2 regions of the Undibacterium sp. genome follow, and region 2 is predicted to be linked to the other one. Evidence: riboswitches for the same ligand, from Rfam matches in the RefSeq annotation. Region 2 holds a riboswitch; the other holds the start of a gene.
What was found. A riboswitch is a leader RNA that binds a small molecule or an ion and turns the genes downstream of it on or off. The one in region 2 is predicted to bind thiamine pyrophosphate.

Region 1 (9,317 bases), on a different contig from region 2:
TGGAAGACAATAGCTCGGTAGAGAGAGCTTTTGCTGCTGGTGCCTGCGACTACATCCCCAAGCCCATCCATTTCGCCGTGTTGTCGCAACGTGTGCGCCGCATCATAGAAGCAAACCAGGCAGAAAAACGCATACGCCACCTGGCCTTCAATGATGTGCTGACGGGTTTGCCGAATCGTACTCAGTTTCTCGATCAACTGGGGCGCAGGTTGGCACTGGCAAAAGAGAACGGCGAATCGGTAGCCGTGCTGTTCCTGGATCTGGACAGGTTCAAGAACGTCAATGACACCCTGGGCCATGATGTTGGCGACCGCCTCCTGATCGCTGTCGCCCAACGCATACGCCGCAGCGTGCGCAATGCCGATTGCGTGGCACGCCTGGGTGGTGATGAATTTACCGTAGTACTGAGTGAGTTGGCTGACCCGGCGGCCGCCGCATCGGCTGCGCAAAATATCTGTCGTACCCTGGCCAAACCCTTCCAGATAGATAGCCACGATATTTTTGTGACTGCAAGTATCGGTATCTCGGTCTATCCGAATGACGGAATGGATGTCGGCACCCTGGTCAAGCATGCCGATACCGCCATGTACCGGGCCAAGAAAACCAATACCGACTTTCAGTTCTTTGAAGCAGCGATGGAACATTCCATCTCTGAGCGAGTGCGTCTGGAAAATGACTTGCGCCGTGCGCTGGAACGTAATGAACTGGCAGTGTTTTACCAGCCACAGGCGCGCATCGATACCGGCGAGATCATAGGCATGGAAGCACTGGTTCGCTGGTTTCATCCCAGCCGCGGTATGGTATCGCCGCTGGAATTCATTCCCATGGCAGAAGAGACAGGTCTCATCATCGCACTGGGTGAGTGGGTCTTGCGCACAGCTTGCGCGCAAATGCGCAACTGGATGGATAAAGGCTTAGGGCATTTGCGGGTCGCGGTGAATTTATCGGTCAGTCAGTTGCTTGAAAAGGATTTCGCCAGCACGGTAGAGCAAGTGTTGATCGACACAGGTTTGCCAGCCAAATTGCTGGAGTTGGAAATTACCGAAAGCACTTTGATGGAGCATGCGCAAGATACCCTGGCAGTACTGGACCGATTGCGCAGCCTGGGTGTCAGACTGACCATTGATGATTTCGGTACTGGCTATTCATCGCTGTCTTACCTCAAGCGCTTTCCTGTCGACATCATCAAGATAGACCGCTCTTTCGTGCGCGATATTCCCGGCGATGTCGACGATGCTGCCATCGTCACTGGTATCATTGCGCTGGCCCATAGTTTGCGTCTGGAAGTGGTGGCCGAAGGTGTGGAAACCCGCGAGCAACTGGATTTCCTGCGCACGCAGTCTTGCGACATCCTGCAAGGTTTTTATTTAAGCAAGCCGATACCAGCACAACAGTTGGAAGATGAAATATTGAGCCAGGTCGGCAGCGTATTTCTGGATCAACAGGGAAAATAAAAAGATGGGCTATTGCGTCCGCGCAGTAGCACCAGTACGAGAGACCAAGACAGATCAATGAGGGCTTGCATGCTGCAGCTTCACACTTTCAGATGGAAAAACAGCCTGGTGCAGGGATTGCTTAGCATCAGTTTTCTGGGTATGAATGCGTCTGTCTATGCGCAAGCAAAAACTGATTTTTCTGAGATTAAATCGATACATACATTGTCCGATAGCGACAACACGGCAGCACTGAAAAAATTACAGGAATACAAGGAGAAATTAGGCAAGGATGCCGACTATGTGCTGCGCGCAGAAGTCTTGAAAACTCTGATAGGCATCTTGTATGACGCAGGAAAAATCAAGGAGGCTGATGCTGCTAATGCAGAGTTGCTGCAACTGGCAAAATCCCGCAATGATAATGACATGATCAGCCTGGCCCTGATAGGTGAGGCTTTTCAATTGATGGATCAGGGCAAGTTTGCCATGGCTCTGGTCAAGCTGAATGACATACAGCAGAGCTTGCGCGATACCAAAAATGCTGAAGTTATCATGCGTTTGAATATCGCTTTTGGCATGGTGCAAATGGCGATAGGCAATTTTGATAAGTCACTCTCGTATTTTCTCGAAGCCCTGAAGCAGACAGACCAGATACCACGTCGCCAGGTGCAGGCCAAGCTGTACCGCATGGAGTCCATCGCCAGGCTGTACCTGCATATGCATAATGCGGAAAAGGCACTGGAAACTACCAATGATGCATTGGCGATGCAACCCAAAACAGAATCGCCCAAAATTATTTCATCACTGCAAATGACGCGCGGTCTGGCCCTGATTGATCTCGGGCGGCATGACGAAGCTTTTGAAGCCTACAAAATCGTATTGCAAATTGCCAATGAGGCTGGCATGCCAGCGTTGGCAGCAACGGCTCTGGGCAATATATCTGACTATTACCTGAACGTGCGCAAATTTGCCGAGGCGGAGCGCGCAGCCCGGTTTTCTCTGGAAAAAGCCCTGTCTGTACAAGATCCTTTTTCCATCGCTATTGCCAAAGCAAACATTGGTTTCGCTCTGGCCGGCCAAAAGAAGTTTTCTCAGGGGATAGAATACATCAATGAGGCCAAGAAATTTTTCATGGAAACTGGCTCCAAGTCGGATGTAGAAAGTTTGCTCAGTGAAATCGGCAATATGTTTGAAGCTGCCGATATGCACAAGGAAGCTCTGGCGATAGTACGCGAACAGCAAAAACTCAGCGATGAATTATTCAGGTCCGACCGGGCCAGGGCAGTGGCTACCTTGCAGGAGCAATTCAATGCGGAACAAAGAAAAAAACAGATTGAATTGCTGGCTCGTGAAAATCAATTGAAAGATGCAGAGATAGAAAACCGTCAGTTACAGCAAGTCATACTCATGCTGGCAGGTGTGTTGATGGTGATGGTCGGTGCGGTGATTTTCTTCCTTTATCAGCGGGTGCGCAGGACCAATGAAAAACTGCGTGAAGCGAATGAGCAACTTGAATTTCATGCCGTGCGTGACCCTCTTACAGGCTTGTACAACCGTCGTTCTTTTGTCGATATGATGAAAGGAAGGATCATCTTGCCGGAGGGAGAGCGACGCGAAGATGCGCTCGAAAACCCGGATTGCCTGATACTCATGGATATCGATCATTTTAAGAATATCAACGATAACCATGGCCATGCTGCAGGGGACGCCGTGCTGGTTGAGGTGGCGCGTCGTCTACGTAGTACGGTGCGCGACAGTGACATGGTCTTGCGTTGGGGCGGAGAAGAATTTCTGATTTATTCACCGCGCACCAACCCTGCTCAGTTGAAAAACCTGGTGGACCGTATCCTGCGTAGCATAGGCGAAGAAAGCATGGAGGTAGATGGCATGCTGGTGCCAGTCACGCTGACTGCAGGTTTCATCAGTCTGCCATTTTCTGGACTGCCAGAAGCTGTTTGTAACTGGGAAAAAGCCTTGCAAATTGCCGACATGGCGCTGTACCTGGGCAAGGTCAATGGCCGCAACCGTGCCTATGGTGTCAGCAAATTATTGATTGCTTATGAAGAAGCCTTGCCCGTACTCGATCATGATTTATCTGCCGCTATCAAGGCAGGTATGGTGGAGTTGGCAGAAGTGCATGGACCGGTCCGGCAAGCCGACAACCCTCAACCTGCTTCGCAGGGCACGCAAGATGCTGACTTGACCAGCATCATCAAATAAATCACCTGAGTTTAAAAAAGTCGTATAATCTGGCGTCGTCGCGGTTCTGGATTCACTTTCAGAACCCGAAGAAAAATGCTAGGGGTCCTGCCATCAATCTTGTTGGCGGGTGAGAAATACCCTCGAACCTGATCTGGATAATGCCAGCGAAGGGAAGCTGCCGAAGTTTGTGCCGCCCGTATTATGTTTGATCTATGCGCGCACCTTTTTTGGAAACTCCTTTGCTGGCTCCATGCCAACAAAGCAAAGGAGCCAAAATGAACGCCAACCCGCAATTCTTGTCCGCTACCGCCACGGTAGACGAGGCAGCCATACAGCCACTGCCGAACTCACGTAAAACCTATATACAGGGCAGCCGCCCCGATATTCGCGTACCCATGCGCGAAATCAGCCAGTCGGATACACCAGCCATGTTCGGCTCGGAAAAAAATCCGCCTATCTATGTCTACGATACCTCCGGCCCTTACACCGATCCCGATGTAAAAATCGATATCCGCTCTGGCCTGGCATCTGTACGCGGCGCCTGGATAGCCGAGCGCAATGACACCGAAGAACTGGCTGGCCCTACTTCAGAATACGGTATTGCCCGCCTGCATGACCCCAAACTGGCTGAGCTGCGTTTCAACCTCAAACGCCTGCCACGCCGTGCACTGGCAGGCAAGAATGTCTCGCAGATGCACTATGCACGCCAGGGCATCATCACGCCGGAAATGGAATTTGTTTCCATCCGTGAAAACCTGCGCAGAAAAGAATATCTGGAAAACCTGAAAGCTTCCGGCCCCATGGGCAACAAGCTGGCAGAAGTCATGGGCCGCCAGCATCCAGGCCAATCTTTTGGCGCCTCCATTCCAGCAGAAATAACGCCAGAATTTGTGCGTTCAGAAATCGCCCGTGGCCGCGCGATTATTCCTGCTAACATCAATCATCCAGAGATAGAGCCCATGATCATAGGCCGTAATTTCCTGGTCAAGATCAATGCCAATATCGGTAATTCAGCAGTTACCTCTTCCATCGGCGAAGAAGTCGAAAAAATGACCTGGGCAATACGCTGGGGTGGTGACAATGTTATGGACCTGTCCACAGGAAAACACATACACGAAACCCGCGAATGGATCATTCGTAATTCACCCGTACCTATCGGCACCGTGCCCATCTATCAGGCACTGGAAAAAGTGAATGGCAAGGCAGAGGACCTGACCTGGGAAATTTTCCGTGACACGCTCATCGAACAGGCAGAGCAGGGCGTCGATTACTTCACCATCCATGCTGGTGTGCGCCTGCAGTATGTGCCAATGACGGCCAAACGCCTGACCGGCATTGTGTCACGTGGTGGTTCCATCATGGCCAAATGGTGTCTGGCTCATCATAAAGAAAGCTTTTTGTACGAGCATTTCGAAGATATCTGCGAAATCATGAAAGCCTATGACGTGTCTTTCAGCCTCGGTGATGGCCTGCGCCCTGGTTCCATCTATGACGCCAATGATGAAGCACAGTTAGGTGAATTGAAAACCCTGGGGGAATTGACCCAGATCGCCTGGAAGCATGATGTGCAAGTCATGATAGAAGGCCCTGGTCATGTGCCCATGCACCTGATCAAAGAAAACATGGACCTGCAACTGGAGCAATGCCATGAGGCACCGTTCTATACGCTGGGCCCATTGACGACTGACATCGCTCCAGGCTACGACCACATCACGTCCGGCATAGGTGCCGCACAAATAGGCTGGTATGGAACGGCCATGCTGTGCTATGTGACACCGAAAGAGCATCTGGGTTTGCCGAACAAGGTCGATGTCAAGGATGGCATCATCACTTACAAAATCGCTGCTCATGCCGCCGACCTGGCAAAAGGCCATCCCGGTGCGCAGATCCGTGACAATGCCCTGTCCAAGGCACGTTTTGAATTCCGCTGGGAAGACCAGTTCAACATCGGCCTCGACCCCGACAAGGCACGCGAATTCCATGATGAAACTTTGCCCAAGGATTCTGCCAAGGTTGCCCATTTCTGCTCCATGTGCGGACCACATTTCTGCTCCATGAAAATCACGCAGGAAGTACGCGACTATGCGAATGCACAAGGCATCAGCGAGATTCAGGCGTTGAAACAGGGCATGGAAGTCAAGGCCGTTGAATTCATCAAATCCGGTGCAGAAATCTACAAGAAGCAATAGTCATGGTGGAGATACAGCTTAATGGAGAGGTGCGGCAACTGAGCAGTGCGCTGCTGGCAGATTTGATTGCAGAACTGAATCTGTCGCAGCAGACGATTGCGGTGGCGGTGAACCGGCAGATTATTCCACGGTCGCATTGGGAAGAGCATCAATTGCAAGGCGATGACAAGGTGGATGTTGTACGTGCTATAGGTGGTGGTTGAGGTTTAAGCTCCTTCCCCTTGAAGGGGAAGGAGTCAAACAGCCAAATGGCTTCCAAAATTTTGGAGAAAAAACATGAACACAGAAAACAACCCAGGCTTAACAATAGCCGGAAAAACCTACCGCTCCCGCCTTTTGGTCGGCAGCGGCAAATACAAAGACCTCGAACAAACCCGCCTGGCAACAGAAGCCAGTGGTGCCGAGATCATCACGGTGGCAATACGCCGCGTGAACATAGGGCAAGACCCGAATGCACCCAGCTTGCTGGATGTAGTGCCACCCAGCAAGTACACCATACTGCCCAACTCTGCCGGTTGCTACAATGCTGAAGATGCGGTCTATACCCTGCAACTGGGGCGTGAATTATTGGGTGGCCACAAACTGTGCAAGCTGGAAGTGTTGGGCGATGAGAAAACCCTGTTCCCGAATATGCCCGAGACCCTGAAGGCCGCCAACACCCTGGTACAGGATGGTTTTGATGTCATGGTGTATTGCAGCGATGACCCTATACAGGCACGCATGCTGGAAGACATAGGCTGCGTTGCCATCATGCCGCTGGCTTCGTTGATAGGTTCTGGCATGGGTATTTTGAATCCATGGAATCTGTCGCTGATTATCGAGCAAGCCAAAGTGCCGGTGCTGGTGGATGCCGGTGTTGGTACAGCATCCGACGCCGCCATTGCGATGGAACTGGGTTGCGATGGCGTGTTGATGAATACCGCAATCGCTGGTGCCAAAGACCCTGTACGCATGGCACGTGCCATGGGCCTGGCGGTAGAGGCGGGACGAGAAGCTTTTCTGGCAGGCCGCATGCCGCGCAAGTTTGCAGCGTCGCCGTCTTCCCCCATGGCAGGCCGCATTGTTTGATGAAGACGATGACGCGACCCTGCGTGCTGGTATTTGCCGGGCATGATCCTAGTGGCGGGGCTGGCATACAGGCCGATATAGAAGCCATCGCCGCGCAGGGCGCGCATGCCTTGCCGGTGATTACGGCATTGACGGTGCAGGATAACGACCATGCCTATGCCGTGCATGCAGTCGATGTACAAATCATTTTGCAGCAAGCCATGACCCTGGTGGCCAAGATGCCGGTCAAGGTCATCAAGCTGGGTATCGTCGCGCACAAGAAAAATGCCACGGCGATAGCCAGCTTCATTCAAAAGATGAAGCAGCAACATGCAGATCTGCAAGTCATTGTTGACCCGGTATTGGGCAGTGGTCATGGTGACAGTTTGTCGCTGGATGATGCGGTGCAAGCCATTGAGCCTCTGTTGAAAATAGCCACCCTGATCACCCCCAATTTGCCTGAATTAAAGCGACTCTCACCACAAGTAGACGATATGCAAGCGCAAGTCGCTAGCCTGTTGCAAAACACAGGCGCAGATGTCTTGCTGAAAGGTGGCCATGCAACAGAGGCACAGGTAAAAAACATCTGGTTCCAGCATGGGCAATGGCAGACTGCACAAGAGTGGCTGTGGCCGCGTTTGTCCGGCGAATTTCATGGCAGCGGTTGTACGCTGGCATCCGCAATTGCGGGGCAGTTGGCAATCGGGATGACTTTGTCTGAAGCTTTGCAACAGGCACAAAACTATACACAACAAAGCTTGCTGTATGCCTATGCCATCGCTGCAGGCCAGCTTATACCTGCACGCCAACCCGCGTTGTTTACAAGGAAAAAATCATGAATACTGTGGGCTCTTATCAATTAAGTGGTCTGTATATCGTTACCCCTGACTGGGAAGACACCGCTCAATTGGTTTCCATCACAGAACAGGCTTTGCAAGGCGGCGCAAATATCGTGCAATACCGCCACAAAACCGCCAGCCCGGAACTACGCAAGACCCAGGCACGGGCTTTGCTGGAATTATGCCGCCGCTTCAATAAACCTTTCATCATCAACGACCATCTGGAACTCTGTCTCGACATTGATGCAGATGGCTTGCATGTAGGAGGTACGGATCTTTCCGTGGCGGACGCGAGGGCAAGGTTGGGGGCAGACAAGATACTGGGCGCATCCTGCTATGGTGACCTTGAGCTGGCGCGTACTGCCGTCAGGGGTGGTGCCAGCTACATTGCCTTTGGTGGTTTTTATCCTTCCCGTATCAAGAAATATGCGGTGACCACTCCCGTCAGCATCGTCGGCGATGCGATAAAGGAATTTGATTTGCCAAATGTCGTTATAGGCGGCATGACACTGGAAAACTGTCAGCCCTTGCTTGCTCAGGGGGCTGACATGGTGGCAGTGATCAGCAGCGTGTACATGAGCGAGCAGCCGCAACTGGCAGCACGGACATTTACGCAATTGTTTGCTGACAAGGTCGGGTGACCTCCATATTGAAATTTGATGATGTATATCAAGAGATGGGCTCAAGATCTTGTAGGCGCGCATATGCTTGCAAGATTTTTTCTTGCATCGCACTACTGGCAGACAACATAGGTCCACGCAAGACGTCTTGCATGGAATGTATGGAAGCAAGCGCAGCTTTCAAAGGTGCCGGATTAGGCTCTTCAAACAGCGACTGCATGAGGGGTAGCAAGTGATAAAAAATTGCCCTGGCCTGTTCAAGTTGCCCTGCTCTGATCTGTGCCTGCAAGCGGAGGAACAGATCAGGTCGCAAGTGTGCAGAAGCCAGTATGCCACCTGCACCACCCAGGCAGAGTGTCGTGAATAACTGATGGTCTTCTCCCGCCAGCACCTGGATATCTCCATCCATGATAAGTTGCATGGTGGCTTGCAGATTACCGCCGCAATCCTTGATGGCGACAATATTGGGATGTCTGGCCAGTTCTTGTATGGTAGCCAGTTCCATGTTCACGCCGGTACGGTAGGGGATGTTATATAGCAGCACGGGTATAGCAGAAGCATCTGCAATTTCATGGAAGTAGTGCAGGATGCCTGCTTGTGATGGGCGTATGTAATAGGGTGGAGTGACCAGAACACCGGCAACGCCTCTTTGTCCTGTCTGTGCCAACCTGTGCAAGACTTGCCCCATGTGATTGCCGCTCAAGCCCATGATGATTTGATGGGCAGGAACAACAGCCAGTACCGCATCAAGCACTTGCAATTGTTCTTCTGCACTCAGGGCTGCGGCTTCACCAGTAGAGCCACAGACCACCAGGCCAGCCACACCTTCGGCGATCAGCTTGCTGGCCAACGCCTGCAGGGCCGGGAAATCTACTTCCGCTTCTGCGCTGGCGCAAAATGGCGTGACCAGGGCGACCCAGATGCCGGAAAAATCAATGCGTCTGATCTGATGGACAGATTCAATATGTGTATTGCTGGAACTGCTGA
Region 2 (9,317 bases):
GCCTGGCGGTGATGCTTATGCATTCACGTGCAGAAATTGATTTTGAAGATGTGCGTTTGAAAATGAAGGGTAGGGTTGAGCTGGAAATGAAACGTGACTGGGTCAGTGTTCATCCTACAGTGGCCTACTGGTTGCAAAAAGAAATTGAAGCCTGGCGTGAGATAGGTGTGGATTTTTTGGTTCGGGCAAATGTGTAATTTTGCTGTGTCTTGCTCAGCTATCCTTGCCCTCGCAATTGTGCAAGGCAAGGATTGATACAATCAAATGCAATCAGTGACCATGATGGACCTGAATACGCGGCCCAGGAGTTTTCCAGACTTGTTATAGGCTTCGAAAATTACCGTGCCGCCAAATTTGTTGGCTTTACTGCCCGCTCCGCCCACCATATCGTAATAGTGAACCTTGACCACTTCCTTTAAATGAAATGAAACGAGCGGTCTTTTTCCTGCATATGTATCCTGCTGCAATTTATGGATATGAATGAGGGCTATTTCTGCTTCATTGAGCTTGCCAAAGGCGGCTAAATACGGATCTGTTTCATAGTCCAGTACAGGTGATATCGGGTACTCTTTTATCTTGATATCCTGATTGGCGGGCTTGCCATCAATTTTCCCTGTGAGTTTACCGTCAGCCAGTTTATCTATCTGTATGTCAAACTGACGTTTGCCATTCCCAAAATCTGGGAAGTTGGCTCGGCATTTCAATACCTCTTCCGCACCTGCAAGACTGGCAAGCAGGCTGCCTGCGATCACAAAAATATACTTGAAGATGTTCCACATGTCACGACCCATAGGTTTGCTTGAATGCGAGCTAAGAATGACATAGTCTGGATGCCATGCAACGCGTTGTCTACAAGGTATTGAATATTAGTACCACGGGCAATAAAAAAGCGATGCTAAATAAATCTGACATCGCTTTTTGAACAGGGCATGCTGTATCAGAAATCGAATTGTGCCGACACTTTGTATGTGCGTGGCGCACCAGGGAATAGATAACCACCCAGTGATTGCGTTACATCACGCCAGTAAAACTTGTCCAGCGCATTATCGATATTGAAGCGTAGGGTGGTAGCTGTATTACCAATTTGCGTGGTATAGCGCGCACCCAGATTCATGAGATGGTAACCTGGCACAGTAACACTATTGTCCGGGCTGAAAGCCTTGCTGCTGGCATATTGCCAGCTTGCATTCACATTCAAGCCCTTGAATTCTGCTACTGCATAATCAGCATAAATAGTGGATTTGAAGCGTGGCACATTCATGACACGCTTGTCGTCGAGACTGCTGAAGCCGGTGTTTTGCTGTTTAGCATCCAGCGCAGTCAGGCTGGCACCTAGATTCAACTGTGATGTCAGTTTGCCCTGTGCAGAGAGTTCCAGGCCTGTGTGCAGTGCTTCGCCATTGCTGACATAGGTATTGCTGCTATTGGTATATTCCAGCGGCTTCTTGATGCGGAAGATGGCTGCAGACAGGCTCAGGTCGCGCAGTACGTCAGCTTTCACACCAAATTCAATTTGCGTGGATTTGCCTGGGTTCAGCATTTTGTTTTCATTGCTGGTGCCAAAAGGGGCGATGCCACCATGTTCCAGACCTTGCGCAAAACTGCCGTAGACCGACACTTGCAGCGTCGGTTTGAATACCAGCGCTGCCGTTGACAGTAGCTTGTTCTGGTCATAGCCAGGGTTATCAAACTGAGTGCGCGAGATATTCAAATGGCGCAGACCCAGATGCAATTTAAAGTCATCTTGCAGACTGATAATGTCTTGTACAAATGCAGACCATTCCTTGTCTGTGCGGCGCAAGAAAGCCGGGCCGGTTTTATTTGCCGATGGCGTGACGCTGACAGGGTGGAACAAATTGCTGCTGCCTGCATAGTCATAGATGTAGTCACCAAAATAATCCTTGCGCTGCGAATTACTGAGACCAAGTGCCAGTTCGTGCTGCATGCCACCCGCATTGAATTTACCATTCAGCAGGGCTTGAGTGCCCCAAAGTGATTTGGATTCATTTACGCTTTGGTAGTCATACACGTCATAGTCGCCATTCGCGCAATAGCCAGGGTACAGATTGGCTGCACCACATCCGTAAGGGAAGGCAGTGTAGTCATCACGTTTGAATTCATGCTTGTTGACAGCGACACTGGCACGCCAGTCAGCATTGATCAGGTACTCATAACGCAGCCCCAGATTGCTGTTGCGGGTATCTACAGGCCTGGCCCAAGGCTGTGAATTCAGCATCAAGTCAGCAGGAACGCCGCGTGGCAAATCCGTACCATTGAATAATTGAAAGCCAGGTACAGACAATTGCGATTTATGCTGATAGTCAGCATCGAATTGCAGCAGGGCTTGCGGTGTGATGTGCCAGTCAAATGCTGCAGAGACGAACTGGCGCTGACCATCCGCACCTTTGACGTAAGAGCGCAGACGTTCACCCGCTGCATTGATGCGGAAACCAAACTGCTTGTCGTTGGAATTATCACTGATGTCCGCTGCGCCATACACGGTACCGCGCTCACTGATTTCAAAAGTGGCTGAACGAACCGCATAGCTGGCAGGGCGTTTGGTCACATAATTGATGATACCGCCCGGCGTGCCGAAGCCAGCCTGGAAACCTGCGATACCCTTGAGGATTTCTATACGTTCCTTGTTTTCCAAAGGAATAGAGGCATCACCAGGAATGGCAAAACCATCCTTGCGGTAGCTGCTGGAGTTATCGAGGGCAAAGCCGCGTATCGAGAATTGCTCGGCATAACCGATGGCGTTATAGGCGTCATTGACACTGGCGTCATATTTCATCGCATCAGTGGTCTGGCGTATGCGCAGGTCCTGCATCTGAGCTGTGTTGAAGGCATTGACTGAGTTTGGCGTATCCAGTAGCGCTGCATCAATGAAACCAGTGACCTTACTGCGTTCTACTTTGGCTTCATTGCTTTTGCTGCTTGTGATTGTCACTTCTGGCAGTGATTTATCATTGCCAGCTGTGCTCTGGGCATGGGCAGATGAGAGCAACAGGAAAGCCTGGGCGATGGAGAGTGCGATGACGGTGGGGCGTAATACAGTAAGGTTGGACATTGTTTGCTCTTAATGCGTTGTGGGTGACAGCGCGGGAGCAAACAAAGAAGCAAGAAGAGCCGGGACTTTGCGCTTCCCTTCGCTGGCATTATCCAGATCAGGTAGAAGGGACTCTCTCACCCGGAAATATTATTTCCAGGACCCCTAGCGTAGGCGGCAGTTTAACACGAATCCATTTACATGGCCTTTTTGGAGCAATTGGCGCTTAACTGCCTTGCTTTGCTCCAATTTTGACAGTGCGGAAATTGCGCCATAAACCTTCCGCCGAATAGACGACCAGCGCTGCCCAGATGGCGATAAAACCGGCCAGCTTGTTGATGTCGAAGGGCTCGTGATATAGCCAGACACCCAGCAATAACTGCACCAGTGGTGAAATGTATTGCAATAATCCCAGGGTCGTCATCGGTATGCGGCGGGCACCAGCAGCAAACAATAACAAGGGGATGGCGGTAATTGGGCCGCTGATGAGCAACAGCATCTTGATGTCTATACTGCTGGAGGCAAAGCTGTTTTGTCCATGAAAAGTCATCCAGCATAGCCAGCCAAAGGCAAACGGAAAGAGCAGGGCGGTTTCCAGTGACAAGCCTTCCAGTGCACCCAGGGCCGAGGTCTTGCGCAGCAAGCCATAAGTGCCAAAGGTCGTAGCCAGCACCAGGCCTATCCATGGCAGGTGACCAGTCTGTATTGTCAACCAGGCGACGCCTACTGCAGCTAATGCTACCGACAGCCATTGACCAGGGCGCAGTTTCTCCCGCAACAAGACTGAGCCTATGAGGATATTGACGAGAGGTGTGATGAAATAACCGAGACTGGCATCAACGATGTGACCATGATTGACTGCCCAGATATACACAAACCAGTTGGCGGATAAAAGTACGGCGCTAAGTGCAAAGCCGCCTATCAGTTTTGGTTGCCTGAATGCGGTACTGACCCAGGCCCATTGCTTGCGCCAGGTCAGTACGCCAACCAGAAAAAGCAGTGACCACAGCATGCGGTTTAGCAGAATTTCCAGTGCCGGTATGTCGTGCAGGGTCTTGAAATAGATGGGGAACAAGCCCCAGAGAAAATACGCGGAGCCAGCAAACAAAATACCTTGGCGCATGAGAAGCAATCAGTAAGGCTTGCGGCAGCAAGCAAGGCAAACATTATCGCTTGAAAAGTAATTCTTTGCTGCCAGCGCCTATTTGCTTCTTGCTGTGACCAGATGCTTGCAAAGTGCTTCGGTACCATCGAGTATGCGTGGCCCGGCGCGATTAAGCCAGTCCCCCTTGACTGCATAGAAATTGTTTTTCTTTACTGCCGTCAGGATGGGGTATTGCTTCCAGTCTGCCATGCTGTCGATATTCTCACCACTGCTGAGGATGACGTCTGGGTTGGCAGCCAATACAGCCTCATTTGTGATGGTTGAACTTAGGTCTTTGAGTTGGCCAAATACGTTTTTGCCACCACACAGCCGTATGGAGTCTGACACCATATGCGTGTCATTGATGGTCATCAACGGCCTGCGCACCATTTGATAATACACGCCGACCGGTGTTGCCCCAGCTGGCAATTGATAAGTTTTGCGCAGACTGTCAAGACGCTGCCTGAACTTTTGTGCATTGGCTTTACCAGTACTACCAGTGCCAGCCAGTGTCGCTAGTCTTTCTATCGAAGTTGCCACCGTTTCAAAGTTGTGTGGCTCACTTTCAAAGACGGTGATGTGGTTGCTGCGCAATTTGTTGGCCAGGATTTTCGCATTGCCTGTACCCCAGACGATGACCAGATCAGGTTTGAGGGCAAGCAGGCGCTCCAGATCCAGGGCAAAAATATTGCCTATCGATGGCAGTTTTTTCGCGGCTTCGGGATAGTCGCTATAGTCGGTTACTGCAATGATATTATTTGCTGCACCTGCCTCGAATAGCATCTCGGTAATATGTGGAGCGAGGCTGATGATGCGTTGCGCTGGTTTCTCTAGCGTGACCTGGCGTTGCGCATCATCCAGTACAGTGATGGCGGCGTGCGAAGTATTTGAAACTAGGCTTCCTGCCAGGCAGGCTGCAAGCACAGCACTGCCTGTTAATAGCGGAAAAAAGCGCATCAGATTTCCAGATTGTCGATCAGGCGTGTGCCACCCAGTTTGGCTGCAGCGACTACTACCAGCGGCGATTGCTGGGCGATATCGCCCGCAGATGGTGGTTGCAGGTCAGCGCGCTTGCGTATCGAGATGTAATCCGGTTTCCAGTTGCGTGTCGCCAGTTTTGCCATGGCCTGACGTTCGAGTTCAAACATATCAAGATGGCCGCCGCGTACTTCTTGTGCGACTTCGTTTAAGACCTTGTACAAGGCGGGTGCCTCAGCGCGTTCTTCTGGCGACAAATACATATTGCGTGAAGATAGTGCCAGGCCATCTTCTGCCCTGAAAGTTTCAGCTGCGATGATTTCAGTCGGCAGGGCAAATTGCTTGCTCATATTGCGTACTATCATGAGCTGCTGATAATCTTTTTTACCGAATACGGCAACGCGTGGCTGCACGCAAGAGAACAGTTTCAGTACAACAGTAGTGACGCCAGCAAAGAAACCGGGACGGAATTCACCTTCGAGTATATTGCCCAGGTCATCTGGTGGGCGCACTCGATACTCTTGCGGTTCTGGGTACAGGTCTTTTTCAGTCGGTGCAAACAAGACATACACGCCTTCTTTTTCCAGTTTCTCTACGTCAGCCTGGAAAGTGCGCGGGTATTTGTCGAAGTCTTCATTCGGGCCAAACTGCAGGCGGTTCACGAAAATCGAAGCGACAACAGGGTCACCATGTTTTTTTGCCAGCCGCATCAGGGATAAATGCCCTTCATGCAAATTGCCCATGGTTGGGACAAATGCAGTACGCAATTGTCCGCTCAACTGGTCGCGCAATTCTTCTATGGAGGAAATGATTTTCATGTTACGGCTCTTTAGTAAGGATTAGTCTTATTCTTATGATCAGGCAGGCGAATAGGCCAGACGCACATAGATGGGAGCAAAGGCTTCGGCCTGGGTGATTTCTATCAGGGTCTCTTTTGCCAGTTCAAGCAAGGCAACAAAATTCACGACCAGCACTGGCGCACCTCGGCTAATGTCAAACAGGTCTGAAAATTCTACAAACTTGGATGACTGCAGCTTGCGCAAAATACCCGTCATGTGTTCACGTACTGAGAGTTCTTCGCGGCTGATTTTGTGATGGGCAACCAGAGTGGCACGCTTCAATACATCAGCCCATGCAGATTGCAGGTCAGCGATATCCACATGCGGCCAGTGCAATACGGTGTTTTGTTCGACAAACACTTGGGCATGTAGAAAGTCACGGCCCAGTTGCGGTACTGCATTCAGGTCATAGGCGGCCAGCTTCATTTGCTCGTATTCAAGCAGGCGGCGTACCAGTTCTGCGCGCGGATCATCGGCTTCTTCGCTGTCTTTGCTTTTATTCGACGGCAGCAGCATGCGTGACTTGATTTCGATGAGCATGGCGGCCATCAGCAAATACTCAGCGGCCAGTTCCAGATTGTGTTTGCGTATCTGTTCGACATACTGCAAGTACTGCAGCGTAACTTGCGCCATGGGGATGTCGAGGATATTGAAATTTTGCTTGCGTATCAGGTACAACAGCAAGTCCAGCGGGCCTTCAAATGCTTCCAGGAATACTTCCAGCGCGTCTGGCGGAATATAAAGATCATTTGGCAGCTTAAAGAGCGGCTCGCCATAAAGCTTGGCAAATGCTAAGCCATCGACAACATCAGGTGTGCTGTCGACCGCACCAACCAAAGGTAAATCGGTTGGCGTCAAAGCGTTCGTAGTGCTCACAAGCTTTCCGGCTACGTATATGTAGTATCAATGCGGGCCGAATCAGCCCTTGTTTTGATACACGTAGGCTTGCTGGTTGATGCGCGATTCCTGATTACGTTTTTGCGTATCCAAATCTATCGCTTGCTTGTCCCACAGCAGGGCGCGGCCATCGCGTTGGCTTTGTTCCAGTGCAGGGTTGGCTTTTTTTAAGTCTTTGATGAAGTTGGTTGCTTCGGATTCGTACAGCGAGAATTGCTTGGAGAATTTCATAATTTGAAATAAACACAAAAAGTCGGATGAAGCCGCATTTTACTCTGCTTTTGGGCTGGCTATGGTGTTTTGCCCATGGAGTAAGGCTTCAATTGACTCAGATACTCAAAGGTCTTTGACTTCCAGCCATTTTTTTACGTGCACTGGACGATAGTCGGCAAATCTTTGTAATAGCTTTGCAGGCTCTGTTTCCATATATAGCAGATCCAGATGGGGAGGCCGCAGAAATCCTTGCTCTACTGTATGCAAGAGAAAATCATGCAGCTTTCGATAAAAATCATTAATATTATATAAACCTACTGGTTTTTCATGGAAACCCAGTTGTGACCATGTCAGCACTTCAAATAACTCTTCCAGTGTACCTATGCCACCAGGCATGGCGATGAAGGCATCGGACAATTCTGCCATCATGGCCTTGCGTTCATGCATATTGGCAACGACATGCAAGGAGGTGAGGGCAGTGTGGCCGACTTCCTTGTCCATCAATGCTTTAGGGATAACACCCGTGACTTTGCCGCCCAAACGCATGACTTCATCAGCAATCACCCCCATGAGGCCAACATTGCCGCCGCCGTACACCAGTCCCAGGTCTTGCCTGACGAGTTCGGCAGCTAACTGGCGTGCTGCAATGGCGTAGTCTTCGGTAATGCCGGGAGAGGACCCGCAATAAACGCAAATATTCTTCATGTCGGATTGATCTTGCGCAAATAGTCTTGTGACAGCTTTTCAAAGACATTTTTGGTTTCGCCACGCAGATACGGGCTGATCAGGACGATCACCTGATAACAGCCGCGTGCCAGCGACTCTGACATGGTTTGCAATTCGGTATATTTACGCGGATTGCGCACATATTCATAAGACAGCCAGTAAGTTGCCACCACCACCATATTGGTGGCCAGGGCATCGATATCCATATCACTGGCTTCAAATTCGCCATCGGCCCGCAAGCCTGTGCAAAGCCCGGTTGCAACCTTGATCTTGTGCGTCAGTATTTCTTTGAAGTTGAGTTCAAGCTTGCGATTCCTGGAGAGTAAATCATTCAAGTCGCGATAGAAAAAACGGTAACGCCAGACCAGCTCAAAGGTCAGGTGCAGATAAGTCCAGATATCCTGGATATTGGCTTTGCGCCCTTCTGGGAAGGCCAGTTTCTTGTTAATTTCTGCCTCGAATTGAACGAAGATGGAATTAACGATATCGTCTTTATTGCGGAAATGGTAATACAGATTGCCTGGGGAAATATTCATTTCCTCCGCAATCACGGTCGTGGTGATATTCGGTTCACCGAACTCATTGAAAAGGCGTAGGGAAAGTTCTAGTATCCGTTCCCTGGTGCGACGAGGAGCTTTGTGTTGCATGTCATTCTTCTCGATAAATTATTTCATAAGAATAACATTGAAAGCGCAACATCAAAAGAGTATCAGGCTTCGGACTGCGCTTTCAGTTCTTTTTCTGATGGAATATGCACCAGTCTGGTCTTGGCAAGGCGATCATGCAGGAATTGTCCATACTTGTCGAGGCGGGCTGTCAATGCCCACGCCAGCATGCCCAAGGCGATCGCTGCAGCCATTGCCCATTGTTTGAGGCCAAGCTGGTAAACCAGGGCTGCGGCTGGCAAAAACCACATCCATGCCAGACAGTAGCGAACGATGGCCTTGATGACAGGGAGCCTCCCACCATCCAGGTCGACCACCTTGATGCGCCAGGTTTGCATGGCCAGGGTCTGGCCACTTCGGGTCCAGCAAAATACAAAATAGGTACCGATGACCAGAAATAGCCAGAACTGGCGAGCATGACGTAATACCAGAGCATGCTTACTCTGGGTGATGACGTCGAACAAGAAATCGGAAACGAAAACAATGCCAAACAAGAGCATGGCTTCATAGACCATGCAAATCAGTCGGCGACGTAGTGGTGGAGCAGTCAGATCAGGATTCACAGGATTACTTGCTTGTTCCCTGAGGGGCAGGATTACTTGCTGCCGCCTCATTCATGCTCGAGGCGGGGGCTGGGTTGATGGCGGGAGCAACATTGGTCGCCGGCAGTGACGCTGGCGTAACTACTTTGACACCGGGTTGCGTAGCGCTGGCAGGTTTAGGGCCCACTTTGATGGGGGCCAGAATTTTTGGATTTTTGACAGATTCCAATGGTAAATTGGTTACACTTTTCTTTTTCTGACTTT

Region 1: it holds a riboswitch for thiamine pyrophosphate, as region 2 does, so the genes downstream of both, thiC (phosphomethylpyrimidine synthase ThiC) here and Q8K39_RS19225 (TonB-dependent siderophore receptor) in region 2, are expected to answer to the same signal.

What each region holds. Positions count from the first base shown of each region.
Region 1 is NZ_JAUXQE010000027.1:10,393-19,709, reverse strand. Features, by position in the region: gene Q8K39_RS14105 (EAL domain-containing protein) at 1-1,454, shown strand, start outside; gene Q8K39_RS14100 (diguanylate cyclase) at 1,524-3,653, shown strand; TPP riboswitch at 3,724-3,825, shown strand; gene thiC (phosphomethylpyrimidine synthase ThiC) at 3,911-5,824, shown strand; gene thiS (sulfur carrier protein ThiS) at 5,827-6,027, shown strand; gene Q8K39_RS14085 (thiazole synthase) at 6,101-6,892, shown strand; gene Q8K39_RS14080 (hydroxymethylpyrimidine/phosphomethylpyrimidine kinase) at 6,892-7,710, shown strand; gene thiE (thiamine phosphate synthase) at 7,707-8,351, shown strand; gene dapA (4-hydroxy-tetrahydrodipicolinate synthase) at 8,380-9,317, opposite strand, start outside.
Region 2 is NZ_JAUXQE010000036.1:167,450-176,766, forward strand. Features, by position in the region: gene Q8K39_RS19215 (Ppx/GppA phosphatase family protein) at 1-197, shown strand, start outside; gene Q8K39_RS19220 (hypothetical protein) at 261-791, opposite strand; gene Q8K39_RS19225 (TonB-dependent siderophore receptor) at 938-3,070, opposite strand; TPP riboswitch at 3,128-3,226, opposite strand; gene rarD (EamA family transporter RarD) at 3,276-4,172, opposite strand; gene Q8K39_RS19235 (cobalamin-binding protein) at 4,251-5,150, opposite strand; gene panC (pantoate--beta-alanine ligase) at 5,150-5,989, opposite strand; gene Q8K39_RS19245 (ScpA family protein) at 6,029-6,886, opposite strand; gene Q8K39_RS19250 (DUF3460 family protein) at 6,929-7,138, opposite strand; gene Q8K39_RS19255 (TIGR00730 family Rossman fold protein) at 7,244-7,825, opposite strand; gene Q8K39_RS19260 (TetR/AcrR family transcriptional regulator) at 7,822-8,493, opposite strand; gene Q8K39_RS19265 (RDD family protein) at 8,556-9,074, opposite strand; gene Q8K39_RS19270 (DUF3106 domain-containing protein) at 9,079-9,317, opposite strand, start outside.